DNA from 2 places in the Bacillus sp. PK6-16 genome. Region 2 is predicted to be linked to the other one. Evidence: a T-box and tRNA genes for the amino acid it is inferred to sense, from the RefSeq annotation. Region 2 holds a T-box; the other holds one or more tRNA genes.

Region 1 (19,171 bases), 630 kb from region 2:
CGCTGCCAAGAAAAGCTTCTAGCGAGATAAAAGGTGCCTGTACCGCAAACCGACACAGGTAGGCGAGGAGAGAATCCTAAGGTGTGCGAGAGAACTCTGGTTAAGGAACTCGGCAAAATGACCCCGTAACTTCGGGAGAAGGGGTGCTTTCTTAACGGAAAGCCGCAGTGAATAGGCCCAAGCGACTGTTTAGCAAAAACACAGCTCTCTGCGAAGCCGTAAGGCGAAGTATAGGGGGTGACACCTGCCCGGTGCTGGAAGGTTAAGGAGAGGGGTTAGCGTAAGCGAAGCTCTGAACTGAAGCCCCAGTAAACGGCGGCCGTAACTATAACGGTCCTAAGGTAGCGAAATTCCTTGTCGGGTAAGTTCCGACCCGCACGAAAGGTGTAACGATTTGGGCACTGTCTCAACCAGAGACTCGGTGAAATTATAGTACCTGTGAAGATGCAGGTTACCCGCGACAGGACGGAAAGACCCCGTGGAGCTTTACTGTAGCCTGATATTGAATTTTGGTACAGTTTGTACAGGATAGGCGGGAGCCATTGAAACCGGAGCGCTAGCTTCGGTGGAGGCGCTGGTGGGATACCGCCCTGACTGTATTGAAATTCTAACCTACGGGTCTTATCGACCCGGGAGACAGTGTCAGGTGGGCAGTTTGACTGGGGCGGTCGCCTCCTAAAGTGTAACGGAGGCGCCCAAAGGTTCCCTCAGAATGGTTGGAAATCATTCGTAGAGTGCAAAGGCATAAGGGAGCTTGACTGCGAGACCTACAAGTCGAGCAGGGACGAAAGTCGGGCTTAGTGATCCGGTGGTTCCGCATGGAAGGGCCATCGCTCAACGGATAAAAGCTACCCCGGGGATAACAGGCTTATCTCCCCCAAGAGTCCACATCGACGGGGAGGTTTGGCACCTCGATGTCGGCTCATCGCATCCTGGGGCTGTAGTCGGTCCCAAGGGTTGGGCTGTTCGCCCATTAAAGCGGTACGCGAGCTGGGTTCAGAACGTCGTGAGACAGTTCGGTCCCTATCCGTCGTGGGCGTAGGAAATTTGAGAGGAGCTGTCCTTAGTACGAGAGGACCGGGATGGACGCACCGCTGGTGTACCAGTTGTTCTGCCAAGGGCATAGCTGGGTAGCTATGTGCGGAAGGGATAAGTGCTGAAAGCATCTAAGCATGAAGCCCCCCTCAAGATGAGATTTCCCATAGCGTAAGCTAGTAAGATCCCTGAAAGATGATCAGGTTGATAGGTTCGAGGTGGAAGCATGGTGACATGTGGAGCTGACGAATACTAATAGATCGAGGACTTAACCATATAATATGAAGCAATGTTATCTAGTTTTGAAAGAATATAAAAAACTTGTTGACTTTCAAAAGTAAATGAGTTATAATAATTCTTGTCTTAAATGAATACAGTCTGGTAATGATGGCAGAGAGGTCACACCCGTTCCCATACCGAACACGGAAGTTAAGCTCTCTAGCGCCGATGGTAGTTGGGACCTTGTCCCTGTGAGAGTAGGACGTTGCCAGGCAAATGGAGGATTAGCTCAGCTGGGAGAGCACCTGCCTTACAAGCAGGGGGTCGGCGGTTCGATCCCGTCATCCTCCACCATTTAGCCGACTTAGCTCAATTGGTAGAGCAACTGACTTGTAATCAGTAGGTTGGGGGTTCAAGTCCTCTAGTCGGCACCAGAAATCATGGCGGTTGTGGCGAAGTGGTTAACGCACCGGATTGTGGCTCCGGCATTCGTGGGTTCGATTCCCATCAGTCGCCCCATTTTTCTTAAATAAATTAATATGCGGGTGTGGCGGAATTGGCAGACGCACCAGACTTAGGATCTGGCGCCTTTGGCGTGGGGGTTCGACTCCCTTCACCCGCACTTTTAATTAAATAACTCATACATGTCTTGCGGAAGTAGTTCAGTGGTAGAATACAACCTTGCCAAGGTTGGGGTCGCGGGTTCGAATCCCGTCTTCCGCTCCAATTTTCAATATGACATGCCGGGGTGGCGGAACAGGCAGACGCACAGGACTTAAAATCCTGCGGTGGGTGACCACCGTGCGGGTTCGACCCCCGCCCTCGGCACCATATGCGCCCGTAGCTCAATTGGATAGAGCGTTTGACTACGGATCAAGAGGTTAGGGGTTCGACTCCTCTCGGGCGCGCTTTTATTAACGGGAAGTGGCTCAGCTTGGTAGAGCACCTGGTTTGGGACCAGGGGGTCGCAGGTTCAAATCCTGTCTTCCCGATATCCCTAAAAAATATGGGGCCTTAGCTCAGCTGGGAGAGCGCCTGCCTTGCACGCAGGAGGTCAGCGGTTCGATCCCGCTAGGCTCCACTTATATTAATATCATTTATGGCGGTGTAGCTCAGCTGGCTAGAGCGTACGGTTCATACCCGTGAGGTCGGGGGTTCGATCCCCTCCGCCGCTACCATAAAGGACCTTTAGCTCAGCTGGTTAGAGCAGACGGCTCATAACCGTCCGGTCGTAGGTTCGAGTCCTACAAGGTCCACCATTAGACGTATATATCTCGGAGGTATACCCAAGTTCGGCTGAAGGGATCGGTCTTGAAAACCGACAGGCGGCGAGAGTCGCGCGGGGGTTCGAATCCCTCTACCTCCTCCATTTTTTCTAAAGTAAATATTTTATCATCGCGGGGTGGAGCAGCACGGTAGCTCGTCGGGCTCATAACCCGAAGGTCGCAGGTTCAAATCCTGTCCCCGCAACCAAATGGTCCCGTGGTGTAGTGGTTAACATGCCTGCCTGTCACGCAGGAGATCGCCGGTTCGACCCCGGTCGGGACCGCCATTTTTACATAAAGGCTCGGTAGCTCAGTCGGTAGAGCAGAGGACTGAAAATCCTCGTGTCGGCGGTTCGATTCCGTCCCGAGCCACCATTTTGAAGTCGCAAGCCGACTTAGCTCAATTGGTAGAGCAACTGACTTGTAATCAGTAGGTTGGGGGTTCAAGTCCTCTAGTCGGCACCACTTTCAAAATGAGCCATTAGCTCAGTTGGTAGAGCATCTGACTTTTAATCAGAGGGTCGAAGGTTCGAGTCCTTCATGGCTCACCATTTACAATTTAATGCGGGTGTAGTTTAGTGGTAAAACAAGAGCCTTCCAAGCTCTGGTCGAGAGTTCGATTCTCTTCACCCGCTTTTCAATTATGGGCCTATAGCTCAGCTGGTTAGAGCGCACGCCTGATAAGCGTGAGGTCGATGGTTCGAGTCCATTTAGGCCCACCATAATTGTTCCGCAGTAGCTCAGTGGTAGAGCTATCGGCTGTTAACCGATCGGTCGTAGGTTCGAGTCCTACCTGCGGAGCCATATTTATAGAGAAGTACCCAAGTGGCTCAAGGGGCTCCCCTGCTAAGGGAGTAGATCGCGAACGCGGTGCGAGGGTTCGAATCCCTTCTTCTCTGCCAGAACTGGCCCGTTGGTCAAGTGGTTAAGACACCGCCCTTTCACGGCGGTAACACGGGTTCGAATCCCGTACGGGTCATACTAAAAGAGATAGCATAATCTGCTATCTCTTTTTTGTTGTATAAAAATGGACTTTGGATAGTCTGCTTTTTTATGCAATAGAAGAAATATGAAGTATTCGCTGTTGCAGTTGGGTACATAGAGAGCCGTAAATACAATCATGTTAATTATTTGGACCTGTATGAATATGAAGGAATTAACTTCAACTTGAACTTTTACCCCAGCTGTATGGCTGTAGCCTCCTACACTTGGAGAAACCGATGAAAATGCATCTGGGAGCTACTGTGGAAAATAAATAATATATAGAAGAAGCTGCTTTCTCTCAATAGCTGTGATCTACTGAAGACAGCTTTTTTATGTTGTCAGTATTGTCGAGTTTTGTCGGTAAGTCGATATATTGCAAAAATCGCTGATATAATTTGAGTTACGGTCGATAAATTTCAATAATCGCTGATATATTTGGAGTTACAGTCGATATATTCTAAAAATCGCTGGTATAATTTCACTTACCGACAAAAAACACAAGAAAATCCCTTTCACAATCTAAAGAAAACGCCTCCATTGAAATGGATTCCACACCTATTCCAATAACTTTACACTCTATGTGAAAAAGTTCACAAATAGGTCATAATTTGTGAAGTAATTCACAATAATACGTGCTACAATATGAATGTAAAGAAGTTAAACAACATTAAATTAGTATTTTAATTAATTACTTAAACAATCATAAAAAATATATGTGAACAATAGAGAGGGGAAATTACCATGAAAAAAGGTATCAATCGTGTAGTATTAGTAGGAACAGGAGCTGTAGGTTGTAGTTACGCTTACTCAATGATCAACCAAGGTGTAGCTGAAGAATTCGTATTAGTAGATGTTAATGAAGCAAAAGCAGAAGGGGAAGCAATGGACTTAAGCCATGCGGTACCATTCTCTCCATCACCAACAAAAGTTTGGAGCGGTAGCTATGCAGATTGTAAAGATGCAGATTTAGTTGTTATCACTGCTGGGTTACCACAAAAGCCAGGTGAAACTCGTTTAGACTTAGTTGAGAAAAATACAAAGATCTTTAAACAAATCGTTCGTGGCATTATGGATAGCGGATTCGATGGAATCTTCTTAATCGCAACTAACCCAGTTGATATTTTAACTTACGTAACTTGGAAAGAATCTGGTTTACCGAAAGAGCGCGTAATCGGTTCTGGTACTACTTTAGACTCTGCTCGTTTCCGTTACATGTTAGGTGACTACTTAGATGTAGATCCACGCAACGTTCATGCTTACATCGTTGGTGAACACGGTGATACTGAACTTCCAGTATGGAGCCACGCTACTATCGGTGTACAAAAACTAGAAACAATCTTAGCTAACAACGAACAGTACAAACAAGAAGACTTAGATAAAATCTTCGAAAATGTACGTGATGCAGCTTACCATATCATCGAGCGTAAAGGTGCAACTTACTACGGAATCGGTATGTCACTACTTCGTGTAACTAAAGCAATCTTAAACAACGAGAACAGCGTATTAACTGTATCTGCATACCTTGAAGGCCAATACGGTGAGAAAGATGCTTACGTAGGTGTTCCAGCTGTAATTAACCGCGAAGGTGTACGTGAAATCGTAGAGCTTGAGTTAAATGAAGAAGAAAAAGCGAAGTTCGCTCATTCTGTAAAAGTATTAAAAGAAACAATGGCACCAGTACTATAATAATTGCTAAATCATTTAGGGGCGGGACACTGCTTCCTACCTCTAAATTCATATAATTTAATATAAATTCCTTTTCCGGTTTCCCTTGTATATCCCCAATATACCCCTTTTGCTGGATCAGGGTCGTTTATAGAAAAAAGCACTCTACTTTAAGTAGAGTGCTCTTTATTATCCCGCATTAACGGGCAGTAAGATCCCCACCTCAAAATGCAGCGAAAGCAAAGAAGTTAGTTTGGTGATCAACTGCCCGTAAAAGCCCGATTGGTTCAACTAATAATCAGTGGGGGATTAACACCCCACACTGATTAAAGTTTCACTTTATCATTTTTTAGGCGTTAATCCTAATTTCTTTAAAATATCTGCCAGTGTACCGCTTTTGGATTTTTCTACAGGTGTTTGTGATTTAGATGCATCCGGACCTTTTTTCAAGAAGTTCTTTTCGACGAAGCGAATATCTTTTTCATCGACAATCCCATCTTTATTAAGGTCTCCGTCTTTTACAGTTAGTCCTTTTTTGCCATAGTTGCTAGCGATAATTTCAGCATCTCTAATATCGATTACTTTATCAGCATTTACATCGCCGGCAAGGTTTTCGTCAGGTCTTGCATAATAATATTGGCCAAGCAGCTTACCGTCTTTTTCAGTACCAAGTTTCGTTGTTAGGCGGCTTGTTAAATGTCCTGGCACCTCTACATATAAGTTATAGTCGCGTTTATTAACTGGAAGTCCATTTAGTTTGAAGTATCCGTATTTATCTAGTGAGCCTTCAAACTTATGACGATAAGAATCAGTCGCATATACTTTTACGCCAAGCTTTGTATAATCGAACTTTTCATCTAAATATCCACGTTCATTTAAGAATGCACCAGGCTTAATATTTCCTTCTACTAATGAGTTTAAGGACATTACTGAGAATGATTGATCTTGAAGGACACGCATTCTATTTGGCTCTGTTTCTCCTGGTTTCCAGTATACAAACACTGGTAACTCTAATTGAGCATTTGCTTCATAAAACTCATCGTTTTCTACTTTGAACGTTACATCAATGAACGGGAAATCACCATCTAATCCAGCGAAGTTTTTGTCATCGATAGCACCGCCAACTGTAACAGAGCCTGCTTCTAGCTTCGGTTCATTTACTTTTGCTGTTACCCCTTTTTCAGAAAGGAGTTTTTTAAAAGCAGGATTCAATTTCGCATTTGCAAATTTGAAGTTCTTTTCTAGGAATTTTACGTTAAATTCCCCAGCAACAAATTGTTTCACATGTTTGGCGTTTAGCGTCACAGTGAATTCATCACCTTTATATACTTCTTTTTTATCATAGCTAGTTTTCGCATATTGAGCTCCTTGCGGGATAAACCAATAGTTATTTACACCGCTTGGATAGTCAACTCCTGCAGTTGCATAATCGAAAATATATACCCCTGTGTTCATTGGACCTTCCACTTTAAAGGATTCAGGAGTAATGCCAACTTTAAAGTCACCGTTTGCATTAATAGGTAAAAACTTATGCAAGTATGGAGAATAGTCATAATACATCACTCCGTTTGCTTCTTGCGTAATGTTTAATCCTTTTCCTTTTAAGTAGTCAACATTCGAATCATACACATTTCCTTTAATCCATAATGCCTTTTTACCGTCTTCTACTGTATAGTTTTCTTCATTTAATTCATAAATACCAGGTTTTAATCCAGTTAATTTTACTTCTGGCGGTGTATTATCAATTACGACATAATCACCTTTCACACGTGCTTTACCATCTTTATCATAGCCAACAAATTCAATTGTGTAATCGCCTTCTGGTAAGTCGATTTTCTCATCACCAATTGGTTTTGCAGGATCATTTGTGAAAGGATATACTCTGCCGTTAAAGAATGAATCTAAGTAGTAATACACATCCGTTTTTAGTCCGCTTGTGTTTAATGTTCCAATGAAGCCAAGCGCTTTATTTGTTTTTGAATCCTTCACGATAAGATCTAACGTCTCAAGGTCGCTATTTAATTGGAATGCTCCGTGTAAATACGATTCACGATATGGATTGAATTTAGATGTATCAGTTGAAATGGATTTTCTTGATAAAAAAGCATTTTCAATACCAGGCTCTGATACACGAATAGAGAATGGTATTTGATACGTTTCTTCTTTATTTTTCGTATTTGTAATATGAATATATCCTTCATATCGGCCTTGCTTCACGCCAGCTGGAATATTAATTTTTGCTTCAACTTCATCTGATTTTCCAGCATCAACAGTAATTGTTTCTGCAATAGAAACTTTTACACCATTTGCGGTAGCGTCGTTAATGGAAGGAGAAGCTGGTGTATAAGAAATTTCTGTTTTAAATTCTTTCTTCTCTTGTTTATTATGATTAGCTACTTTTACATTGCGTTTTTGTTCAAGAGCTTCACCGTCTTTTTGATAGAACTTCCCGAATGCAATGGATCCGGTTTCTTCTGGTACTTCAATTACTTCATCATTTACAACTGTTTTTGTTGTATCTAGCACTTTAAAACTTGTTTCCGTATGAACGGAGTTGTATGCATCTACTCGTCCAGCTCCAACTTCATATACGGAATACTTTTCTTTTAAATCATCAGCTGTGTTCATAAGAGACGCCTTTACATCGAATGGAGAGTATTCTGGGTGTTCTTGTAAAATAAGAGCAGCAACGCCCGCGATATGAGGAGAAGCCATAGATGTTCCTTGCATACGCTCATAGGAAACGTCATAGTTTTCGCCCTCTTGTGGGTCATTAATATATTCAGGTACTGTTGAAAGTACAGCAACACCAGGCGCTGTAATATCTGGTTTAATATCATCATTTGATGTAACAGGACCGCGTGAGCTAAAGTCTGCAAGATGATCGCCTTCTGTTTGAATATAACTAAGTTCGTCAAAAGTAAAGGATGTATTACTTTGTTCGATTTGAGCTTTTAGTTTTTCACCGTCTTCTTTCGTTAGGCGGAATGCTGGAATGTATTTTGTACTTTCACCAACGTAGAAAGGAATTTCTCCGTCCACATTGTTATAAATAATAACGGCCTTTGCACCAGCTTGTTTTGCGTTAGCAATTTTTTCATCAAATGACAGTGTACCACGTGCAACGAGAGCGATTTTTCCTTTTACATCTTTTTTACTAAACTCGTCAGACGTACCAATTCCTACAGATTCAATAGATAGAGATTGTCCTTTGAAATCCTCTATTTTATCAGTGAAATTTTTGCCGAATAGAATTAGGTTAGGAAATTGTAATTGTCCCGCATGACCTGATAGTTTCGGTAAGGAAATAGAGCTATCACTTGCTCCAACCGTAATTGCAAATGGAGAAGCACCTGGTGAACCGAGTGTCGCTGGATTTGGACCAGAGTTGCCAGCAGCAACGACTGTAACAACGCCTGAAAGCATTGCATTATTAACAGCGATAGATGTTGGATCGAGTGGATTGTTGCTATCATCACCTAATGATAAGTTAATAACGTTCATACCGTCAGAAATAGATTTATCAATTGCAGCGATAATGCCTGAACTATCTCCACTTCCGTATGGGCCGAGTACACGATAGTTATACAGTTCAATGTCAGGGGCAACGCCTTTTACTGCGGAATCTGATGTATTTTTCTTTTGAGCAGAAACGATACCTGCTACGTGAGTACCATGGGCGGTGTAGAAGGAAGAGCCGCGATCATCAAATTCAGGAGCACCAGATTGTTGCCACTCTGTATAAGTTGTTTCCATCGGATCTGCATCGTTATTAATAAAGTCCCAACCTTTTACGGAGTTTGGATCTACCTTGCTAGAATCTTCGCCAGGTTTTGCGCGATAGCCCTTATATACATCTTTTAAGTCAGGGTGATTGTAATCAATACCCGTATCTAATACACCAACTTTAATTCCTTTTCCGGTAATGCCTTCACTATGTAACTTATCGACCCCAATTTGCGGAATACTATCTGTTAGTTTTTGAGGCGCTTTTTGCTCTGCTTGTTTCGGTAAATTTAATTTCACTTCGTAATCTTTCCAAATACGTTTTACAACGCCAATCCGTAACAATTCTTCCACTGTATTTGCTGGTAATGTCAGCGCAACCCCATTTATCGCATGTTTATAAGAACGTTTAATTTGTACTGACTGGAAATTCCCTGACTTTACTGATGGGCTGAATTGATAAAGACGTTTTAGTCCTTTTTGAAATTCCTCATGTTCTTGATCAATACGTGCTTTTATATTTTCAGGAGCAGCTTGTAATCCTTTTTCTTTTTGTTTTAATTCATTAATTTTTACTGGCGCAGTTTGAAATTCTACAATGATATTTACTGGTTCGGGACTACTCGTATTAATATCTGGCGAAATCGTAAAGCCAGGATTGGCATCTAACGTTTGTAATGCCTGACGCTGTTCTTTAGAAAGTTTTGATAGTAAAGACTGGGCGTTTGAAGAGTCAATTTGGTTAATAGGATTTTCAGCAAGTACATTGAATGGAAGGGCAGTTGAAAATAGAACGCCAGCCGTTACAATTCCGGTAACAAAACGATTTTTCTTTTTCATGTATAAGCCTCCAGTAATTTATATTTTAAAAATTATTTCTCCACGCCTGGTGTTTGCTCTGCATGGAATGTCCAGTTTAGCTGCAGGGAATCACCTTGAAATTTATTTTGATCTTGGTTGTTATCTTCAAATGAGAAGAGGACGTGTAAATAATCTGTTTCACCAGATTTAATACCGTCTATTAAGTTATGACGTTCTAGAGAAGTAGCGACATCTTCAGGTTTCATAGTTTTTAATTGTGATAGTTTTGTTTCCCACAAAATCTCATGATCATCGTTTGGATTAGATGGCTGTCCATCATTTACTAGAAACTTGACGATAATGTGATCACCTAAATCTTCACCGTCATTATTTTGCTTTGCATCTGTAACTTCATATGATGTTTCAAGTGCTACTTTTGCGATATCCAATGTACCTTTATTTTCAAGCTTGAAGTTCCTTTCAATAAAATCACCTGGTTTTAAATCTTTCACATTAACGATTACACTTGGATTAATAGAAAGATCTAGTGTTCCAGCTTGAAATGAGTTACTTGATGTTTCTGAATCACTGAAATAGGCGAATACACCGCCGAATGTAAGGGATAAGCCAAGTGAAGCGGTGATAACTCCCATTCCTACTTTTTGTTTTAATGACATAAGAAAGCCTCCTAGTTAAATTTGTATAGCAACCGTTCGCAACAAGGATAAACGAGTAAACATAGTAGTCCGCTATGAATTGTAGTTACGAAAGATCGTCGTTCTTTATTGAGAACAAGTATATGCTTATAAATTTCGCATTTCAATAACATTGTGACAAAAAATATTGAGAAACATTTTTTTATGACAGATTATTTTGTTTTGAATTTAAGTGGAAAATAGCATGAAAAATAGGATAAACATAATAAAATAAAGGTTGAGAAAAAATAATTGGTAAAAATATAGAAGAATAATAAAGCGTTTTCAATGAATATTCGTCAAAATTCGATATTTTACACGGAAATGTGAAGGAAAACTAACATTTTTAAGAAAAAAACGAATGTTTTTTATAAATTAACAAGGATATTGCAGTTTTTCGCAGAAATAGTTAAAGTATAAAAAATTCTGTCATCTAAGTGAGGTGAGCATATTGAGTGTAATAAATTGTGAAGAAGTGAAACGAGATGAGTTTCATACAGAAAAGTACTATGAAAGTTATAATATCTTTGGCGCACATGTTGTGACGGAAGATGAGATTCAAGGAGTACGATTTACAGTGTGGGCTCCTCATGCGAAAGCAATGAGTGTTGTTGGAGATTTTAATGAGTGGGATTATGAGCAACATAAAATGCTACAAGTGACAGAAGAAGGCATTTGGTCCTTGTTTATACCGCATATTGAAGAAGGAGAAATATATAAATATGCGATTGAAACGTTGGCTGGTGACGTCATTTTAAAGGCAGATCCGTATGCTGTATATGCAGAAGTAAGACCGAATACGGCATCTGTAGTTTTTGATATAAAGGGATATGAATGGAATGATAAAAACTGGATTCGTAAGAAAAAGAAAAAATCGATTTATAAAGAAGCGATGACAGTTTATGAATTGCATTTTGGTTCTTGGAAAAAGAAAGAAGATGGAACACTGTATTCTTACAGGGAAATGGTAGAAGAACTCATTCCATATGTGGTGGAACATCAATTTACACATATTGAAATTATGCCGCTTGTTGAGCATCCATATGATCGTTCTTGGGGATATCAAGGAACGGGATATTATGCAGCGACGAGTAGATTTGGTACGCCGCATGATTTAATGCATTTTGTCGACGAATGTCATAAATATGGAATCGGTGTCATTTTAGATTGGGTGCCGGGGCATTTTTGTAAAGATGCTCACGGTTTATATTTGTTTGATGGTACACCGACCTATGAATATAAAGATAAAGATGTACAAGAAAATCCAGTATGGGGAACTGTCAATTTTGATTTAGGAAAGAGAGAGGTACGTAATTTCTTAATTTCAAATGCGTTATTTTGGATGAGATATTTCCATATTGATGGTTTCAGAGTTGATGCAGTTGCGAACATGTTGTACTGGAATAAAGAAGGACAAGAGCAAAGTAATGAGCATGCTGTTTCATTTTTAAGAGAGTTAAATGAAGCAGTGTTTGCAGAGGATGAAGATTTTCTTATGACGGCAGAAGATTCAACAGCTTGGCCACTTGTAACAACTCCAACGTATGAAGGTGGGCTTGGATTCAATTACAAATGGAATATGGGCTGGATGAATGACATGCTGAAATATATGGAGTGTGCGCCTGAATATAGGAAACACATTCATGAGAAAATGACGTTTTCTTTGCTATATGCGTACTCTGAAAACTTCATATTACCGCTTTCTCATGATGAAGTCGTTCATGGGAAAAAGTCGTTATTAAATAAAATGCCAGGTGATTACTGGGATAAGTTTGCTCAGCTTCGTTTATTATATGGATATTTCTTTACTCACCCAGGAAAGAAATTACTTTTCATGGGAGGAGAATTCGGGCAGTTTGATGAGTGGAAAGACCTTGAAGATTTAGATTGGAATTTACATGATTTTGAAATGCATCGTTATATGCATGATTACTTTAAAGAGCTCATAGCATTGTATAAGCGCTCAAAACCACTTTGGCAGCTTGATCATTCGCCTGAAGGTTTTCAGTGGATTGATGCTAATAATAACGAGCAAAGTATTTTCTCGTTTATCCGTCAAGGGGATAAACAAGAGGATGCGTTAGTTATCGTATGTAATTTTACGAAAGCTACATATGAAAACTATAAAGTAGGTGTACCAGATTTCGAGTATTATAACGAGATTTTAAACAGTGATGCACAGCAATATGGCGGTTCGGGGCAAGTGAATAAGAAACGTCTTAAGACGATTCTAGAACCGTACCATAATCAAGCAGCACATGTAGAGATTACAATTCCACCATTTGGCGTATCCATATTACGACCAGTGAAGACGAGAAAGGGGAGCAAAAAACAAGATGGCTCAAAAACAAAAGTGCGTAGCAATGTTACTAGCAGGGGGAAAAGGTAGTCGTTTAAGTGCATTAACAAAAAATTTAGCCAAGCCAGCTGTTCCATTTGGTGGTAAATATCGCATTATTGATTTTACGCTAAGTAACTGTGCGAATTCTGGTATTGAAACGGTTGGGATTTTAACACAATATCAACCACTCGAACTTCATAATTATATCGGAATCGGAAATGCGTGGGATTTAGACCGAGTAAACGGTGGAGTCACAGTATTACCTCCTTATGCGGAGTCTTCAGGGGTTAAGTGGTATACAGGTACGGCAAGTGCCATTTATCAAAACTTAAACTATTTAAGTCAGTATGAACCGGAGTATGTTCTCATTTTATCAGGCGACCATATTTATAAAATGGATTACAGTAAGATGCTAGATTACCATATTGAGAAAGAATCGGATGTATCCATTTCTGTTATTGAAGTACCTTGGGATGAAGCGAGTCGCTTTGGCATTATGAATACGAATGAAGAGATGGAGATTGTTGAGTTTGAAGAGAAACCACAATTTCCAAGAAGTAATCTTGCATCAATGGGAATCTATATTTTTAATTGGTCAATTTTGAAAGAGTATTTAGAGATGGATGCAAGAAACCCTGAATCTAGTAACGATTTCGGAAAAGACGTACTTCCGCTTTTATTGGATGAAGGGAAGAAGTTAATGGCGTATCCGTTTGAAGGATATTGGAAAGATGTTGGAACGGTGAAGAGCTTATGGGAAGCGAATATGGATTTGCTTCGCGATGAAACATCACTGAATTTAAACGATCGTAATTGGCGTATTTACTCTGTCAATCCAAACGAACCGCCTCAATATATTGCTGAAAAGGCGAAAGTAGAAGAATCGCTTATTAACGAAGGATGCGTCATTGAAGGGGACGTGAAGCATTCTGTGTTATTCCAAGGAGTGACGGTGGAAGAAGGAAGTATGGTGATTGATTCTGTCGTTATGCCAGGGGCTAAGATTGGTAAAAATGTTGTGATTGAAAGAGCGATTGTTGGATCAGAAATGGTTATCGAAGATGGAACAATCATTCGTCCAGAAAAGAATGTTGACGATGTAGTATTAATTGCTGAAGGGAAATAGAAAAGGGGGATGAAATGAATGGGAGAAAAAATGTTAGGAATTATTAATGCAACGGGAAGTTTTCCTTCCTTAAAGAAAGTAACAGGGCATCGTTCACTAGCGGCGTTACCGTTTGGGGGCCGTTATCGACTCATTGATTTCATGCTTTCAAATATGGTGAATTCTAGTATTCATAGTGTGGCAGTTTTTACAAGCCATAAAAATCGTTCGTTAATGGACCATGTTGGTTCAGGAAAACAGTGGGATTTAGATAGAAAACGAGACGGACTATTTTTATTCCCGCCAAACTGCCAATGTGACCAAGATGAATTTGGGTCTTTTGCACACTTTAGAAGACATATTGATTATTTTCTAAGAAGCAGAGAAGAGTACGTTGTTATTACGAATAGCCATCTCGTAACAGCATTAAATTTTCAAGCGGTGTTAGAGCGACATATACATACGGCAGCTGATATTACAGAAGTTTGCCATGAAGGGGTTTCGCTTCAAACATACGTGTTAAAGAAACAATTATTGTTAGACTTATTTGAGTCATATAAAGGTGTGGAACAATACAGTTTATTTGATGTAGTGAGAGAAAAGCGCGGGAAATCATTACACATTGCTACATATGAACATACTGGATATGTAGCAATTATTGACTCGATTGAAAGTTACTATAAACATAGCTTAGAAATTTTGCAACCTGCTATTTGGAAGCAATTATTTAAGAAAGAAGCACCGATCTTTACGAAAGTAAAAGATGAGCCACCAACTCGTTATTTAAAGGGTGCAGTCGTGAAAAATACAATGATTGCAAATGGCAGTATTATTGAAGGGGAAGTCGAAAACAGTGTTGTTTCCCGTTCAGTTAAAATTGGAAAAGGTTCAATTATTCGTAACAGTATTATTATGCAAAAGAGCCAAATTGGAGATAACTGTATAATAGACGGTGTTATTATTGATAAAGACGTGAAAATTGGCGACGGTGTCGTATTAAAAGGAAACGCCGATGAGCCGTATGTTGTAGAAAAAGGAAGCGTACAAAACAGTACGATTAATAGTTATTCCTAAAGAATCAGTGGGGGCTTTTTCCTCCACTGATTAAAGTTTTAATTTAAATGAAAACTCGAAGGGAGGAAGCTGCAAGAGGAGTAATAAAAACTTTTCGCGCAGTGGGACAACAAGTGAATATTTTATTTGCAGTATCAGAATGTGTACCGTTTGTGAAATCGGGAGGATTAGCTGATGTAGCGGGTGCGCTCCCAAAAGAGCTAAAAAAATTAGGAGTGGACGTTCGTATTATACTTCCGAATTATAGTCTCATTCCGCAAAAGTTAAGAGATGGATGTACGTTACATAAAGTAATTAACGTCCCTCTTGGGTGGAGAAATCAATATTGTGGAATTTTAAAAGGTGAGCAAGACGGAATTACGTATTACTTAATAGATAATGAATATTATTTTAAGAGAGATTCTCTGTATGGTCATTACGATGACGGAGAGCGTTTTTCTTATTTCTCAAAAGCAGTGTTAGAGTGTATTCCGCACCTTGATTTTGAAGTGGATGTTCTTCATAGCCATGATTGGCATACGGCTATGGTTAATTTCTTACTTCGTGAAAAGTATCAAGATAACCCGTTATATGAGCGTATTAAAACGGTATATACGATTCATAACTTGCAGTTCCAAGGTGTATTTCCTCCTGAAGTGATGTACGACTTGTTAGAGCTTGGTGATGAATATTTTCATAGTGAGCAGCTAGAGTTTTATGGAAACGTAAACTTTATGAAAGGCGGTATTATCGCTTCGGATCAAATTACAGCGGTGAGCCCGACGTATAAAGAAGAAATTCAATATGAATTTTTCGGTGAGAAGTTAGATGGATTACTGCGAAAATATAATGATAAGCTTAGCGGCATTGTAAATGGTATTGATACGAGCGTATATAATCCAGAAACGGATTCGTATATTAAGGCTCAGTATGATGCAGAGTCATTATATGAAAAGAGTGAAAATAAACGCGCCTTGCAGCGTTATTTTGGTTTGCCAGAAAAAGAGGATACACCAATTATTTCAATGGTAACGAGATTAACGAAACAAAAAGGTCTTGATTTAGTACGTACTGTATTCCGCGAAATAATGGAAGAAGATGTACAATGTATTATTTTAGGTTCAGGTGATTCGGAATATGAGCAATTCTTTGAGTGGATGGCATATGAGTATCCGGAGAAGGTAAAAGTTTATATCGGATTTAATGAAGAATTAGCTCACCAAGTGTATGCGGGAAGCGATTTGTTTTTAATGCCATCGCTGTTTGAACCGTGTGGACTTGGACAACTTATCGCATTAGCATACGGTACAATTCCAATTGTAAGAGAAACAGGTGGGTTAAACGACACGGTACATTCTTATGATGAAGAAACAGGCGAAGGAAATGGTTTCAGTTTCACGAATTTTAATGCACATGACATGCTGCATACGATTCATCGTGCAATTGAATTCTATCATGATAAACCAGTGTGGGAGCAGCTTGTAAAACAAGCGATGACTGAAGATTATAGCTGGGAGCAATCGGCTCTTGCTTATAAGGAATTGTATAAAAGTCTCATGGAATAACATGTAGGTGGTGAAAAAATGTTTACTCATGTTGAAAGTTTTAAATCAACTTTTCTAGAAAAGTTAGAGACGATGTATGGTAAAAGTTTTAAAGATTCTACAACTCGTGATCAATATAATACGCTCGGCCATATGGTACGTGAGTATATGAATAGTCAATGGATTGCAACGAACGAGAGTTATCGATCCGGAGAGCAAAAGCAAATGTATTACTTGTCTATTGAGTTTTTGCTTGGACGTTTGCTTGGAAGTAACATCTTGAATTTAGGTATTCGAGATGTATGCGAGCAGGGGTTATCTGAACTAGGGATTTCGTTACAAGAGTTAGAAGAAGTGGAAGCAGATGCAGGCCTTGGTAATGGTGGGCTTGGACGCTTAGCAGCCTGTTTTCTCGATTCACTCGCATCTTTAAACTTACCAGGACACGGCTGTGGAATTCGTTATAAACATGGTTTGTTTGATCAGAAAATTGTTGATGGTTATCAAGTTGAATTTCCAGAACAGTGGCTTCTTCATGAAAACGTATGGGAAGTAAGAAGGTATGATCAAGCTGTAGAAGTAAGTTATTTCGGCAGTGTTGAACCGCTGGAAATTGACGGGCGTTTAGAGTTTAGGCATACAAATGCAGAAGTCATTATGGCCGTGCCATATGATGTGCCGGTAGTTGGCTATGAGACGAGTACTGTAAATACACTTAGACTTTGGAATGCTGAACCAGTTCCTTTCCCGCAAAACTGCAAAGATATTTTGAAATATAAGCGTGAAACAGAGGCTGTATCGGAGTTTTTATATCCAGATGATACGCATGATGAGGGAAAAATACTTCGTTTAAAACAACAGTATTTCCTCGTATCAGCAAGTTTGCAAAATATCGTTCGAATGCATAGAGAAAGATATGGTGACCTTCGTCAACTACATGAAAAAATTGCGATCCATATTAACGATACACATCCGGTTTTAGCAATTCCGGAACTGATGCGTATTTTACTAGACGAAGAAAAGTTAGCATGGGAAGAAGCTTGGCACATAACGACGCAGACGATTTCTTATACGAATCATACGACGTTATCAGAAGCGCTCGAAAAGTGGCCAATTCACATTTTTAAACCGTTATTACCGAGAATTTATATGATTATTGAAGAGATTAATGAACGTTTCTGTCATGAACTGTGGGAACAGTATCCGTATGAGTGGGATCGTATTGAAGCAATGGCGATTATTGCACATGACCTTGTGAAAATGGCTCATTTAGCGATTGTCGGTAGCCATAGCGTAAACGGTGTAGCAAAAATTCATACGGAAATATTAAAGCAGCGGGAAATGCGATTGTTTTATGAATTTTATCCAGATAAGTTTAATAATAAGACGAATGGAATTGCTCATAGGCGCTGGCTTATGAAAGCAAATCCACAGTTAACAAATCTCATTTCAGAGGCGATTGGAACGGAGTGGAAGAAAGAACCGATTAAGCTTCAAGAGCTACAATTAGTTCAATATGATGCGAGTTTCCAAGAGAAATTTGCAGAGGTAAAACAAGAGCGTAAAGAGATTTTAGCAGAGCGTATTCATAATACAATGGGGATTACCATTGATCCAAATTCTATTTTTGATGTGCAAGTGAAAAGATTACATGCTTATAAACGACAATTATTAAATGTTCTTCATATTTTATATTTATATAACCGTTTGAAAGAGGATGCTAGTTTTACATTTTATCCGCGTACTTTTATTTTTGGAGCAAAAGCATCACCTGGCTATTATTACGCGAAAAAAATTATTAAATTAATAAATGAACTCGCAAGAAAAGTAAATAATGACCCGTATGTCAGTCAATATATGAAAGTTATCTTTCTAGAAAACTATCGAGTTTCTTTAGCGGAAGATATATTCCCAGCGGCGGATGTAAGTGAACAAATTTCAACGGCGAGTAAAGAAGCATCGGGAACAGGTAATATGAAATTTATGATGAATGGTGCGATTACACTCGGAACGCTAGACGGTGCTAACGTTGAAATAAAAGACCGGGTCGGTGATGATAACTGTTTTATTTTCGGTTTAACGGCCGAAGAAGTTCTTCATTACTATCAAAATGGTGGCTATCGTGCAAGTGATTATTATCACCACAATAGACACATTAAAAAAGTAGTTGATCAATTAACAAATGGTTTCTTTGCACAATCGGGAGCTGAATTTGAAGCGATTTACGATTCTCTCGTTATTCAAAACGATGAATATTTCGTTCTGCGAGATTTTGGTCCATATGCTGAAAGACAAGAGGCTGTCGGTAGAGCTTATGAGAACCGAACGAAGTGGCTAGAAATGTCGATTTTAAATATTGCACAGTCTGGTCATTTTGCGAGCGATCGGACAATTTTGCAGTACAGTAATGAAATTTGGGGTATTGGTAATGCAGTTAAACAGTTTTAAAGAGGTTGCTATATTGGGATATATATTATCGATTTACCAACCGAAATGGATATTAATAAATAAAACGGGCTTAATAAAATTAAGCTCGTTTTATTTATTTTGCTTAAGAAAGAAATGGAACAGTGGTATATATGATACCTGCCCCATCATACTCTCCTGTCGCAAAGTATGAAAATGTAAAGAAACCTGTAACCGTAAAAATTACAATAAGAAAAAGTGCGAAGATAAATTTTAACATGTAAGGTCCCCTCATCCAAAAATAACTTCATACATTATTATAGTATACGAAT
Region 2 (13,000 bases):
TTTGGTGATGATGGCAGAGAGGTCACACCCGTTCCCATACCGAACACGGAAGTTAAGCTCTCTAGCGCCGATGGTAGTTGGGACCTTGTCCCTGTGAGAGTAGGACGTCGCCAAGCAACTAAAAACACAAGTCATTTGACTTGTGTTTTTTTATTTCCCATGAAATAGATTTGGTTCCATTAATAAAAAATTTGAAATATAGTAAGGGATTTTTTGAGCAGAAATACTTAGAAATTGATAAATAAATGGATAATCTTCAGAACCATAACTTCCAAGTAAGTCATACCACCAATCTGTTTCATATCTAGAAATCATGCTTAAATTATAGAGCAATAAATAATGAATGAGGAGTTCAGGTAATATTGGCTTAGGATTTCTAGGGTCAGTCGTAAGTGGCAAATAATAAGTATTAGTAAGATGTTCATAGTATAAAGGAGTACTGTACATAGGATTCCATGATTGAATAGGCGCTGTAAAAAGTAAATTCGATTCATTAGTCTTCTCAGGTACGTGTTGTATTGATAAATGCTTACAAGATGTTTCAATGTAACGAGAAAATCTCTCTTTAGTCATATGTAATCGATCTAGTAGGTTGACTGAAAAGGAGAGCTCATTTTTAATTGTTGAATCAATTTTATATAAAGTTGATCCTTTTTGACTATAATGAAATAAATTTTGTAATTCTGGAATATTTCCCATTAGTTCTAACATGTTAAATTTTTCTGCTTCTAAGTGTTTCATGTGAAACAGTTGTTCTGCAACATGAGTAAATAATCCGTTTTTTTGTACCTTCACCTCATCTTCTAAAAATTGATACCCTTGTTTTTTTCGTTTGCGAGTTGTAACGCCATGAGCTAAAACAGTAGTGGATTCAGGATAGTTAGGGTCAATAGTTAGTAGGCATGCTTTAAACAGTTGACTAATTCCATAAAATAACAACATTGGTTGAATGGAAAATGGAGCAGTCTTATATAATTCATAATAATTTTTCCCGTGTTCTAAGTAATAAATAAAGGGATAACAATTTTCAAAACTTTTTTTTTCTGCATCCTGAATAGAGGATTTTTCATAACAACGGGCAAGATAACGTTGTACGTTTTGAGATGAAAAAAAGAAACTTAACTGCTGCCAAGTACAAGATGTTTGATGCATATATTACGCTCCTTTTATTGTCTAAAAATTCTAACATATATATACGTCCTTGACAGTATTTTAACCAATTGATAAGCTACTAATAATAATTTCTGGTATCATAGGGGGAACAATTATGTGGGAATCTAAATTTGTTAAAGAAGGTTTGACTTTTGATGATGTATTACTTGTACCAGCTAGGTCAGATATATTACCAAGAGAAGTAAGTGTTAAAACAGTTTTATCTGAAAGCTTACAGCTAAACATCCCGTTAATTAGTGCAGGAATGGATACAGTAACAGAAGCTGACATGGCTATTGCAATGGCTCGCCAAGGTGGTTTAGGAATTATTCATAAGAATATGTCTATTGAGCAACAAGCAGAGCAAGTTGATAAAGTAAAGCGCTCTGAAAGCGGGGTTATTTCAGATCCTTTCTTCTTAACTCCAGAACATCAAGTATATGATGCAGAACATCTTATGGGAAAATATCGTATCTCAGGTGTACCGGTTGTAAATAATTTAGATGAGCGAAAATTAGTTGGTATTATTACAAACCGTGATATGCGCTTCATCCAAGACTACTCAATCAAAATTTCTGACGTAATGACAAAAGAACAATTAATTACAGCTCCAGTTGGTACTACACTGGAAGAAGCTGAAAAGATCCTACAAAAGTATAAAATTGAAAAACTCCCTCTTGTTGATAATAACGGTGTATTACAAGGGCTTATTACAATAAAAGATATTGAAAAAGTAATTGAATTCCCAAACTCTGCTAAGGATAAGCAAGGGCGCTTATTAGTTGGAGCAGCAGTTGGTGTAACAGCGGATGCTATGCTTCGCATTGATGCATTAGTAAAAGCTAGTGTAGATGCAATTGTACTTGATACAGCACATGGGCATTCTAAAGGTGTTATTGATAAGGTAAAAGAAGTTCGTGCTAAATACCCATCACTAAATATTATCGCTGGAAATGTTGCTACTGCTGAAGCAACGAAAGCATTAATTGAAGCTGGTGCAAACGTAGTTAAAGTTGGTATTGGACCAGGTTCTATTTGTACAACACGCGTTGTAGCCGGTGTTGGTGTACCACAATTAACTGCAGTTTATGATTGTGCAACAGAAGCTCGCAAACACGGTATTCCAGTTATTGCTGATGGCGGTATTAAATACTCTGGTGATATGGTGAAAGCATTAGCGGCAGGAGCACATGTTGTTATGCTAGGTAGCATGTTTGCAGGTGTTGCAGAAAGTCCTGGAGAAACTGAAATTTACCAAGGTCGTCAATTTAAAGTGTATCGTGGTATGGGTTCTGTCGGTGCGATGGAAAAAGGAAGTAAAGATCGTTACTTCCAAGAAGGCAATAAAAAACTTGTCCCAGAAGGTATTGAAGGACGAGTGCCATATAAAGGACCTTTAGCAGATACAGTTCACCAATTAGTTGGTGGCTTACGTGCAGGTATGGGATATTGCGGAGCACAGGATTTAGAATTCTTACGCGAAAATGCACAATTCATTCGTATGTCAGGTGCCGGCTTACGTGAAAGTCATCCTCATCACGTACAAATTACAAAAGAGGCTCCAAACTACTCGTTATAATGTCTTATATACAAATAGACAGAGATTTGATATCTCTGTCTATTTTTTTTTGATTATGTTAGAATAACGGTTATGTGAGTACATAGATATTGGGGGTAGCAAAAGTGAAAGGTATGTTTTGCAAAAGATTCATTGCTTTGGTAACAGTGCTTACACTAGCTTGTAGCATTTTTATGCCATATAGCAATGCATCAGCTGAAACAGGAGCCGCTTTAAACATTGAAGCAGGTGCGGCAATTTTAGTAGAAGCGAATTCTGGGAAAATTTTATATCAAAAGAATGCAGATGAATTATTATCCATTGCTAGTATGACAAAGATGATGAGTGAATATTTAGTTCACGAAGCAGTGGATAAAGGAAAACTTAAGTGGGACCAGAAAATTAAGGTTTCTGAATATGCATATAAGGTTTCACAAGATGCTTCATTATCAAATGTTGCATTAGAAAATGGTGGCTCTTATACAGTAAAAGAGTTATACGAAGCAATGGCAATCTTTTCTGCAAATGGTGCAACAATTGCATTAGCAGAAGCAATTGCAGGTAAAGAAGTAGACTTCGTAAAAATGATGAATGACAAATCGAAAGAACTAGGGTTAAAAAATTATAAATTTGTCAATTCTACAGGTTTAACGAATAAAGATTTAAAGGGAATGCATCCAGAAGGAACAACAGCGGATGAAGAAAATAAAATGTCTGCAAAGGATGTTGCAACTTTAGCACAACATTTAATTAAAGATTATCCAAAAGTGTTAGATACAGCAAAAATCCCTAAAAAAGAATTCCGCCCAGAAAAAGAGAAGTTTGGAATGTCGAACTGGAACTGGATGTTAAAGGGCTTAGTTAAAGAATATGATGGCGTAGATGGCCTAAAAACAGGCTCAACTCCAGAAGCAGGAGATTGCTTCACTGGTACGGTTGAAAGAAACGGAATGCGTTTTATTTCTGTAGTTATTAAAACAAGTTCTCATACAGCACGTTTTGATGAAACAAAGAAGCTATATGATTATGGATTTGCTAACTTTGAAGTGAAACAAATGTATAAAAAAGGTTCTTCAGTAAAAGGACAAGAAACAGTACGAGTAGAAAATGCGAAAGATAAAGATGTAGCAGTTCAAACGAAACAAGCTATTTCACTTCCAGTGCCAAAAGGAAGTAAAGATGTTTATAAAACAGAATTAAAAGAATCAAGTAAGGGACAAGAAGCACCTATTAAAAAGGGAGCTGCGCTTGGTCAAATGGTAATTACGCCAAAAGATACAAACGACCCTGGATTTTTAACTGGTAAGTCACTGCAAGTGGATCTTGTAACGACATCTGAAGTAGAAGAAGCAAACTGGTTTACTCGTGCTATGCGCGGAATTGGTTCATTCTTTAGTGGTATGTGGAATAGTGCTGTTGATACAGTAAAAGGTTGGTTTTAAAAGCTCCTCACGATAGGAGCTTTTTTTTATTCCTATTTTTCATACCGACTTTATGAAAAAGTAGTAGACAAGCATCTGATAGTTAGTGGTAGAATGTAAGAGTATTCTTAATTTTCGCCTTTAACGGGGGAAAGCAATTCACCTAGGGGGGTTTTTGTACATGACAAATGTAACAGGGACAGAACGTGTAAAACGTGGAATGGCAGAAATGCAAAAAGGCGGCGTTATTATGGACGTAGTTAACGCTGAACAAGCAAAAATTGCAGAAGAGGCAGGCGCAGTTGCCGTTATGGCATTAGAGCGTGTACCAGCAGATATTCGTGCAGCAGGTGGCGTTTCTCGTATGGCAGACCCAACAATTGTTGAAGAAGTTATGGGTGCGGTGTCAATTCCGGTTATGGCAAAATGCCGTATCGGTCACCTTGTAGAAGCACGTGTATTAGAATCATTAGGGGTAGACTATATCGATGAGAGTGAAGTATTAACTCCTGCTGATGAAGTATACCATTTAAATAAACGTGATTACACAGTTCCATTTGTATGTGGTTGCCGTGATATCGGAGAAGCTGCACGTCGTATTGCAGAAGGTGCATCTATGCTTCGTACAAAAGGTGAACCAGGAACAGGAAACATTGTAGAGGCAGTGCGTCATATGCGCCAAGTCAATGCAGAAATCCGTCAAGTTGCGAGTCTACGTGAAGATGAGTTAATGACATATGCAAAAAATACTGGCGCTCCTTACGAAGTATTACTTGAAATTAAACGTCTTGGTCGCTTACCAGTTGTAAACTTTGCGGCAGGTGGTGTAGCAACACCAGCAGATGCAGCATTAATGATGCAACTTGGTGCTGATGGGGTATTTGTTGGATCTGGTATCTTCAAATCAGAAAACCCAGAGAAATTTGCACGTGCAATCGTTGAAGCAACGACTCATTATGAAGATTACGAACTCATTGCAAGCCTTTCTAAAGGATTAGGTAATGCAATGAAGGGTGTCGAAATTTCAACGTTATTACCAGAACAACGCATGCAAGAGCGTGGATGGTAATTAAAGGAGAACTTTAAAATGGTGAAAATCGGTGTACTAGGTCTTCAAGGTGCAGTTCGTGAGCATGTAAAATCAGTTGAAGCAAGTGGTGCAGAAGCTGTTGTTGTAAAGCGTATAGAGCAACTTGAAGAGATTGATGGTCTTATTTTACCGGGCGGTGAAAGTACAACAATGCGCCGTCTTATTGATAAGTATGCTTTCATGGAACCACTTCGTACATTTGCAAAGTCTGGTAAACCAATGTTTGGTACATGTGCAGGGATGATTCTTCTTGCGAAAACACTTATTGGCTATGAAGAAGCACATATTGGTGCTATGGATATTACAGTTGAGCGCAATGCGTTCGGACGCCAAAAGGATAGTTTTGAGGCTGCGCTTTCAATTGAAGGTGTGGGTGAAGACTTCGTTGGTGTATTTATCCGTGCGCCGTATGTTGTAGAAGTAGCTGATAATGTTGAAGTGCTTTCTAAGCATGGTGACCGAATGGTAGCGGTAAGACAAGATCAGTTTTTAGCAGCTTCATTCCATCCGGAATTAACAGATGATCATCGTGTGACAGCATACTTTGTTGAAATGGTAAAAGAAGCGAAAATGAAAAAAGTTGTATAAGTAACTTGCAACTTGTATAAGATTATAGTAAATTGATGGTAACAATTTTATAAAATAAGCGTGTTGATAGGAAATAGTAACAAATGTCGTTTCTTATAGAGAGTCGATGGTTGGTGGAAATCGATAGAAACAGTTTGTGAATCCATCCTGGAATGGAATGTGGAATATCTTTTAGATTAGTAAGCATTCCCGGTGAAGAGCCGTTATTTCTACTTGAGAGGAAAGCGGTAATGCTTTCAACTAGGGTGGCAACGCGGGTTAACTCCCGTCCCTTTATATAGGGACGGGAGTTTTTTGTGTTTTATAAAATAAAAGGAGGAGTATATAATGCTTGATATTAAATTTTTACGTACAAACTTTGAAGAAGTAAAAGCGAAATTACAGCATAGAGGCGAAGATTTAACTGATTTCGGACGTTTTGAAGAATTGGATACGAGAAGAAGAGAACTACTTGTTCAGACAGAAGAATTAAAAAGTAAACGTAACGAAGTATCTCAACAAATTTCTGTATTAAAGCGCGAAAAGAAAGATGCAGAAGCTCTAATTTTAGAAATGCGTGAAGTTGGAGAAAAAGTAAAGGATCTTGATAACGAACTTCGTACAGTTGAAGAAGACTTAGAAAGATTAATGTTATCTATTCCAAATATCCCTCATGAATCTGCTCCAGTTGGTGAAACAGAGGATGATAATGTAGTAGCACGTACTTGGGGAGAAGTGAAAGAATTTACTTATGAGCCAAAACCACATTGGGATCTTGCTACTGATTTAGGAATTTTAGATTTTGAACGCGCTGGGAAAGTAACTGGAAGCCGCTTCGTATTTTACAAAGGTGCTGGTGCAAGATTAGAGCGTGCTTTAATTAGCTTTATGCTTGATCTTCATACTGATGAGCATGGATATGAAGAAGTATTACCTCCATATATGGTAAACCGTGCAAGTATGACAGGAACAGGACAACTTCCAAAGTTTGAAGAAGATGCATTCCGTATTGAAAGTGAAGATTACTTCTTAATTCCAACAGCTGAAGTACCTGTAACGAATATGCATCGTGATGAGATTTTAAATAAAGAGCAATTGCCTATAAGATATGCTGCATTTAGCTCTTGCTTCCGTTCTGAAGCAGGTTCAGCTGGGCGTGACACACGTGGTTTAATTCGCCAGCATCAGTTCAATAAAGTAGAGCTTGTGAAGTTCGTAAAACCAGAAGATTCTTATGAAGAGTTAGAAAAGTTAACAAATGATGCAGAACGCGTGTTACAATTATTAGAGTTGCCATATCGCGTTATGAGTATGTGCACAGGCGATTTAGGATTTACAGCAGCGAAGAAATACGATATTGAAGTATGGATTCCAAGCTATGGCACATATCGTGAAATTTCTTCTTGTAGTAATTTTGAAGCTTTCCAAGCGAGACGTGCAAATATCCGTTTCCGCCGTGAACCAAATGGAAAACCAGAACATGTTCATACATTAAATGGATCTGGTCTTGCAATTGGACGTACGGTTGCAGCTATTTTAGAGAACTACCAACAAGAAGATGGTACAATTATAATTCCAGAAGTTCTTCGCCCTTATATGGGAGGAAAAACAGTTATTAAGTAAATTTAAACATTCATCGGTATGAGTGATTGGTAATTATGAGCGTTGTCAGTACTGTAATGTAGGAAGGGGAAAGTAAAATTTTCCTTTCCTCATAATTTATTTTAGTAGGGTTGACTAACTGTTTTTCTTTTGATATTATATTTGATGTCAATATGGAGGTATACCCAAGTCTGGCTGAAGGGATCGGTCTTGAAAACCGACAGGCGGCGAGAGTCGCGCGGGGGTTCGAATCCCTCTACCTCCTCCAGATATAATTGACAACAGCGCATATAAGTGGAGATTGGAGAACTCGTTACCAACACGTAACGAGTTTTTATTTTAAAACCAATCATAAAGTATGGTGTAAGGTAATTTTGTCCTTATTACACACTCATATTCCGATGATTATCTTCATAGATATGAAAGGAGTCAACATGGATCTTATTATACAAACGTTTCCTTTAGATGGAAAAACTTTATATTATGTACAATGTCCTGTCTGTAAGAACAATAGAATTTTAAACAGTGGTGCAAACGTATCACGCATTATTAGTGATGATACATTCCGTAAACTTTGTGGTTGTACTTGTGATGTAAAACCAGCTACGAGTAAAGTAGAGGCGCCAAAACAAGTTAAAAAAGCAGCTGTAAAGAAAGAAGCAGCTCCAAAACGTACAGGTAAAGTATTAACGGCAGTAATTAACGGGAAAGAAATGACTGTTAAAGAGATTGCTGAAGCATACGATATTAGTACAAGTACTGTTCGTCAGCGTATTAACGCAGGAAAACCTGAGAGTGAAATTATTGCTCCAACAAAGAAGAAGTAATTTAATAGGAAAACCCGTGCATATGCACGGGTTTTTTATTTTACAAGTTTACGTGTTTGTTTTAAAAAATGGCCAATTTTTTTTATGATTGGTTCGATTGAATCACCATCTTTTAAAATATCGTACTCATTAATATTTAAGCGTAATACAGGGCATGAATTAAAGTTGTTAATCCAGTTTTCATAACGCCCATGCATTTCTTTCCAGTACTCAATTGGTGTTTGCTGTTCCATTGGGCGCCCGCGTTCTTGAATACGATCGACAATATCATCAAAAGAACCTTCTAAGTAAATTAATAAGTCTGGATGAGGGAAGTAAGGAGTCATGACCATAGCGTCAAATAAACCTTTGTATGTTTCATAATCAGTTTCCGTCATTGTTCCTTTTTCATGATGCATCTTTGCGAAAATTCCAGTGTCTTCGTAAATGGAACGATCTTGAACAAAACCGCCACCATATTCAAAAATTCTTTTTTGTTCCTTAAATCGTTCTGCTAAAAAGTACACTTGTAGGTGGAAGCTCCAGCGAGTGAAGTCCGCATAGAACTTGTCCAAATATGGATTGGAATCTACTTTTTCAAATGATGTGCGATAACCTAAAGCATTAGCTAATGCAGTTGTCATAGTTGATTTACCCACACCTACCGTTCCGGCGATAGTGATTACTGCGTCATTGGGTATATCATATTTTTGCCTTAAATTCATTATTATTTCGACTCCTTTAAGAGAGTATTTTGAAGGGCAGATAGGATAACGTTTAAATCATCAGGATTTTTTACAAAATCCATATCGTCGCCATTAAATTTCAATACTGGTATTTCCGGATGATCTTTTTTAAAAGCATCCATTGCTGTTTCATAATCTTTTGTGAGCTGTAGTAAGTAATTTGGATCCATGTTTTTTTCAAATTCTCTTCCGCGCATGGCGATTCGTTTTTGCAATGTTTCTAGGCTAGCTGTTAAATAAACAATGACATTTGGCACAGGCATATCTTGTGTAAGGATACGATAAATTTGCATGTATTTGTCATATTGAGAGTCTTTTAATGTGCGGGATGCAAAAATTAAATTTTTAAAGATATGGTAATCCGCTACTACTGGTTTCCTTTGATTCAAGTACTTTATGTTAATGTCTTCTAATTGTTTGTATCTATTACAAAGAAAGAACATCTCTGTTTGAAAACTCCATTCGTCGATGTCTTCATAGAACTTTCCTAAAAAGGGATTTTCATCAACAATCTCTTTTAGTAAGTGGAGTTGCATGTGAGTTGAAATTTCCTTCGCAAGTGAAGTTTTTCCAACACCAATTGGTCCTTCAACCGTGATAAATGGTACTCCGGTCACGCTGTTTCCTCCTTTCAATCAGTGATTTACCGTGACTACTAAAAACACAAAACAGAATTATTGTAGCACAAGAGGGAAGCGAGCGGGTTAATTTGATATAAAAAGTTAGAAAATAGATATATGTATTAATTAAATTTTATTTTGGTTGATGATGTTATATTTGCTTTCAATGTAGTTTCCATTATTTTTAAAGCATGTATATTATCTTGGTCGTTGTTAGAGGCGATACAATCCTGTGGTACATACAATTTATAATTTCTCATATGAGCATCATTAGCTGTAAATAGGATACATATATTTCCGGCAACCCCTGTTAATATTAGATTTTCTATTTTTAAATAACCTAGTAATGAATTTAAAGGTGTTTCATAAAAAGCGGAATAATGTGGTTTAATAAAAATGTACTCATCAAAACTTGGAGCAATCTTATGGATTATATTTTCGCTATATTCATTTGTGCAATGAGTAATAAGTTGGTCGATATCAGATCTCCAAAGTTGATAATGGTCATTAACGTAAATTATAGGATAGCCGAGGGATTTCATTTTTTTCTTTAATTGTAAAATAGGGTTTGTTATAGTTTCGCATTTTTTAGCTAGTATGGGTCCGTGGGAAAATTGAAAGTCATTAATCATATCGATAATGAGCAAGGCGGTATTTTTCATATGTAATCCCCTCTCTTTTTTCTTTTAGGGTGGATTGAATTTGTAAAAGTTATCCCCTGTGTAGTAAATGGAAATAAGTGTACTTTATTTGTAATGAAAGGACTATGTTATGGAACAAGATCAAGATATTTATTTTATGCAATTAGCGATAGAAGAAGCTAAAAAGGCAGAGGAAATACAGGAAGTACCAATTGGAGCAGTTATAGTGTTAGATGGTGAGGTAATTAGTGTTGCCCATAATTTAAGGGAAACTGAGCAAAGATCAATAGCTCATGCTGAGTTGCTAGCGATAGATGATGCATGTAAAAAATTAGGGACATGGCGTTTAGAAGATGCAACATTGTATGTAACATTAGAACCTTGCCCAATGTGTGCGGGTGGAATTGTTTTATCACGAGTGAAGCGAGTTGTATATGGTGCAAGTGATCCGAAGGGCGGATGTGCAGGGACATTGATGAATCTTTTAACGGATGACCGCTTCAATCATCAATGTGAAGTAGTATCTGGTGTACTAGAGGAAGAATGCGGTACGTTGTTAACAAACTTTTTTAGAGAGCTTCGTAAAAAAAGAAAAGCAATAAAAAAATTAGAGAAGAATACTGGGAACTAACGTATTTGCATTTTCTAAAGAAACAAGTTATACTGATAATGCCTTTAATGAAGGCAACCGAATATTGGTTTTAACTTTGCCGTGCTAAGCGGGGAGGTAGCGGTGCCCTATACTCGCAATCCGCTCTAGCGAGGCCGAATCCCCTCTCGAGGTTATGTTGCTGTAAGGTCTGCCTTAAGTAAGTGGTGTTGACGTTTGGGTCCTGCGCAACGGGACCCCGTGAACCTTGTCAGGTCCGGAAGGAAGCAGCAATAAGCGGGTCTTCTCGTGTGCCGCAGGAGTGCCTGAACCGAGCTAACTGCTTGAGTAACGCTTATGGTACGTAATCGACGGAGGGTGCACGGCAGTTATATATGTATACAAAACTCACCTTAATACAAAGGTGAGTTTTTTGTATAGAAAATAACTTTTGGAATCTATAAACAGAATGGGTTATAATAAATGAGATAATAACCTTTGAGGGAGGCCGTATTTTCGTGTCATACCAAGCGTTATACCGAACATGGAGACCGCAAAAGTTCGAAGATGTAGTCGGTCAAAAGCACGTGACAAAAACGTTGCAAAATGCCCTTCTTCAAGAGAAAGTTTCACATGCTTATTTATTTTCTGGCCCGAGGGGAACAGGAAAAACGACAATTGCAAAAGTATTTGCAAAAGCAATTAACTGTGAACATGCTCCGGTAGCTGAACCTTGTAATGAATGTCCTTCTTGTTTAGGAATCACACAAGGATCCATTTCAGATGTATTAGAAATTGATGCGGCTTCAAATAACGGTGTAGATGAAATTCGAGATATTAGAGATAAAGTAAAATATGCTCCAAGTGCTGTAGAATATAAAGTATACATTATTGATGAAGTTCACATGCTTTCTATGGGTGCATTCAATGCGCTTTTAAAAACCTTAGAAGAGCCGCCAGGACATGTTATCTTTATTTTGGCGACAACAGAACCTCATAAGATCCCACCTACAATCATTTCACGTTGTCAGCGCTTTGAATTCCGAAAAATATCAGTGAATGATATTGTTGAGAGATTATCAACGGTCGTGACAAATGAAGGTACGCAAGTGGAAGGTGAAGCATTACAAATTGTTGCGCGTGCTGCCGAAGGTGGTATGCGTGACGCGCTTAGTCTTATTGATCAGGCTATATCTTATAGTGATGAGATTGTTACGACAGAAGATGTATTGGCCGTAACAGGATCTGTTTCTCAGCAATACTTAGGCAATTTAGTAGAGTGCATACGTGAAAATGATGTATCAAGAGCATTGCAAATCATAGATGAAATGATGAGTAAAGGGAAGGATCCAGTTCGTTTTATGGAGGATTTCATTTACTATTATCGTGATATGCTTTTATATCAAACTTCACCGCAACTAGAACATATGTTGGAACGAGTAATTGTAGATGATCAATTCCGTAAGTTGAGTGAAGAAATGCAACCGGAAGTGATCTATGAGATTATTCATACCCTTAGTAAGGGACAACAGGAAATGAAGTGGACAAATCATCCGCGTATTTTCTTAGAAGTTGTTATGGTGCAATTGTGTCAACAGTTTATGATGCAAGCAAATGGTACAGATCGTTTGCAAGCAATTATGAACAGGATGCAGCAACTGGAGAAAGAGTTAGAGCAAGTCAAAAAGAACGGTGTGCCAGCTGGTGTACAACAGGAAGTAAGAGAGACACGCGCAACACCAAAACCGGTACGAACAGGAAGTATGAAAATTCCTGTCGGACGTGTAAATGAAGTATTAAAACAAGCGAAGCGTCAAGATTTAGAACAATTAAAAGCTGTATGGGGTGAGTTGTTAGGAAGACTCAAATCATATAACAAAGTAGCGTTTGCCGTTTTACTTGAAAATAGTGAACCAGTGGCAGCTTCAGATGACACTTACGTTTTAGCATTTCAATATGAGATTCACTGTAAGATGGCGAGCGAAAATCGAGAAGCTATGGATACAGTAGAACAAGCTTTATTTGAATTGCTAAGTAAAAGGTTAAATATGATTGCCATTCCAAAAAGTGAATGGGGTAAAATCCGTGAAGACTTTTTACAACGTGAAGGCGGAGAGTCTGAAGAAAGCCCGGAGAAAAAGGAAGACCCTCTTATAGAAGAGGCAGTGAAGTTAGTAGGGCAAGAACTCATTGAAATAAAAGAGTAAT

What was found. The T-box of region 2 lies ahead of serS (serine--tRNA ligase). A T-box ahead of a tRNA ligase gene usually reads a tRNA of that ligase, here a tRNA-Ser.
Region 1: it has a tRNA-Ser gene. The T-box ahead of serS (serine--tRNA ligase) is inferred to sense a tRNA for this amino acid. The anticodon was not compared.

The regions. Positions count from the first base shown of each region.
Region 1 is NZ_CP096511.1:600,512-619,682, forward strand. It holds rRNA gene M1D66_RS02940 (23S ribosomal RNA) at 1-1,311, shown strand, start outside; rRNA gene rrf (5S ribosomal RNA) at 1,413-1,528, shown strand; tRNA gene M1D66_RS02950 (tRNA-Val) at 1,533-1,608, shown strand; tRNA gene M1D66_RS02955 (tRNA-Thr) at 1,613-1,688, shown strand; tRNA gene M1D66_RS02960 (tRNA-His) at 1,698-1,773, shown strand; tRNA gene M1D66_RS02965 (tRNA-Leu) at 1,796-1,876, shown strand; tRNA gene M1D66_RS02970 (tRNA-Gly) at 1,906-1,980, shown strand; tRNA gene M1D66_RS02975 (tRNA-Leu) at 1,997-2,085, shown strand; tRNA gene M1D66_RS02980 (tRNA-Arg) at 2,089-2,162, shown strand; tRNA gene M1D66_RS02985 (tRNA-Pro) at 2,173-2,246, shown strand; tRNA gene M1D66_RS02990 (tRNA-Ala) at 2,263-2,335, shown strand; tRNA gene M1D66_RS02995 (tRNA-Met) at 2,356-2,432, shown strand; tRNA gene M1D66_RS03000 (tRNA-Ile) at 2,437-2,513, shown strand; tRNA gene M1D66_RS03005 (tRNA-Ser) at 2,531-2,623, shown strand; tRNA gene M1D66_RS03010 (tRNA-Met) at 2,651-2,727, shown strand; tRNA gene M1D66_RS03015 (tRNA-Asp) at 2,731-2,806, shown strand; tRNA gene M1D66_RS03020 (tRNA-Phe) at 2,819-2,894, shown strand; tRNA gene M1D66_RS03025 (tRNA-Thr) at 2,909-2,984, shown strand; tRNA gene M1D66_RS03030 (tRNA-Lys) at 2,995-3,070, shown strand; tRNA gene M1D66_RS03035 (tRNA-Gly) at 3,084-3,154, shown strand; tRNA gene M1D66_RS03040 (tRNA-Ile) at 3,165-3,241, shown strand; tRNA gene M1D66_RS03045 (tRNA-Asn) at 3,249-3,323, shown strand; tRNA gene M1D66_RS03050 (tRNA-Ser) at 3,331-3,421, shown strand; tRNA gene M1D66_RS03055 (tRNA-Glu) at 3,427-3,498, shown strand; gene M1D66_RS03060 (L-lactate dehydrogenase) at 4,245-5,189, shown strand; gene M1D66_RS03065 (S8 family serine peptidase) at 5,511-9,734, opposite strand; gene M1D66_RS03070 (CalY family protein) at 9,767-10,372, opposite strand; gene glgB (1,4-alpha-glucan branching protein GlgB) at 10,842-12,779, shown strand; gene glgC (glucose-1-phosphate adenylyltransferase) at 12,727-13,857, shown strand; gene glgD (glucose-1-phosphate adenylyltransferase subunit GlgD) at 13,876-14,910, shown strand; gene glgA (glycogen synthase GlgA) at 15,024-16,454, shown strand; gene glgP (glycogen phosphorylase) at 16,473-18,881, shown strand; gene M1D66_RS03100 (hypothetical protein) at 18,985-19,119, opposite strand.
Region 2 is NZ_CP096511.1:5,274,204-5,287,203, reverse strand. It holds rRNA gene rrf (5S ribosomal RNA) at 1-116, shown strand; gene M1D66_RS27225 (YaaC family protein) at 151-1,152, opposite strand; gene guaB (IMP dehydrogenase) at 1,268-2,731, shown strand; gene dacA (D-alanyl-D-alanine carboxypeptidase DacA) at 2,845-4,152, shown strand; gene pdxS (pyridoxal 5'-phosphate synthase lyase subunit PdxS) at 4,313-5,200, shown strand; gene pdxT (pyridoxal 5'-phosphate synthase glutaminase subunit PdxT) at 5,219-5,809, shown strand; T-box leader at 5,864-6,085, shown strand; gene serS (serine--tRNA ligase) at 6,137-7,411, shown strand; tRNA gene M1D66_RS27195 (tRNA-Ser) at 7,566-7,658, shown strand; gene M1D66_RS27190 (sigma factor-like helix-turn-helix DNA-binding protein) at 7,825-8,217, shown strand; gene M1D66_RS27185 (deoxynucleoside kinase) at 8,253-8,921, opposite strand; gene M1D66_RS27180 (deoxynucleoside kinase) at 8,924-9,559, opposite strand; gene M1D66_RS27175 (cysteine hydrolase family protein) at 9,685-10,224, opposite strand; gene tadA (tRNA adenosine(34) deaminase TadA) at 10,334-10,834, shown strand; RNA gene ffs (signal recognition particle sRNA large type) at 10,914-11,178, shown strand; gene dnaX (DNA polymerase III subunit gamma/tau) at 11,311-12,999, shown strand.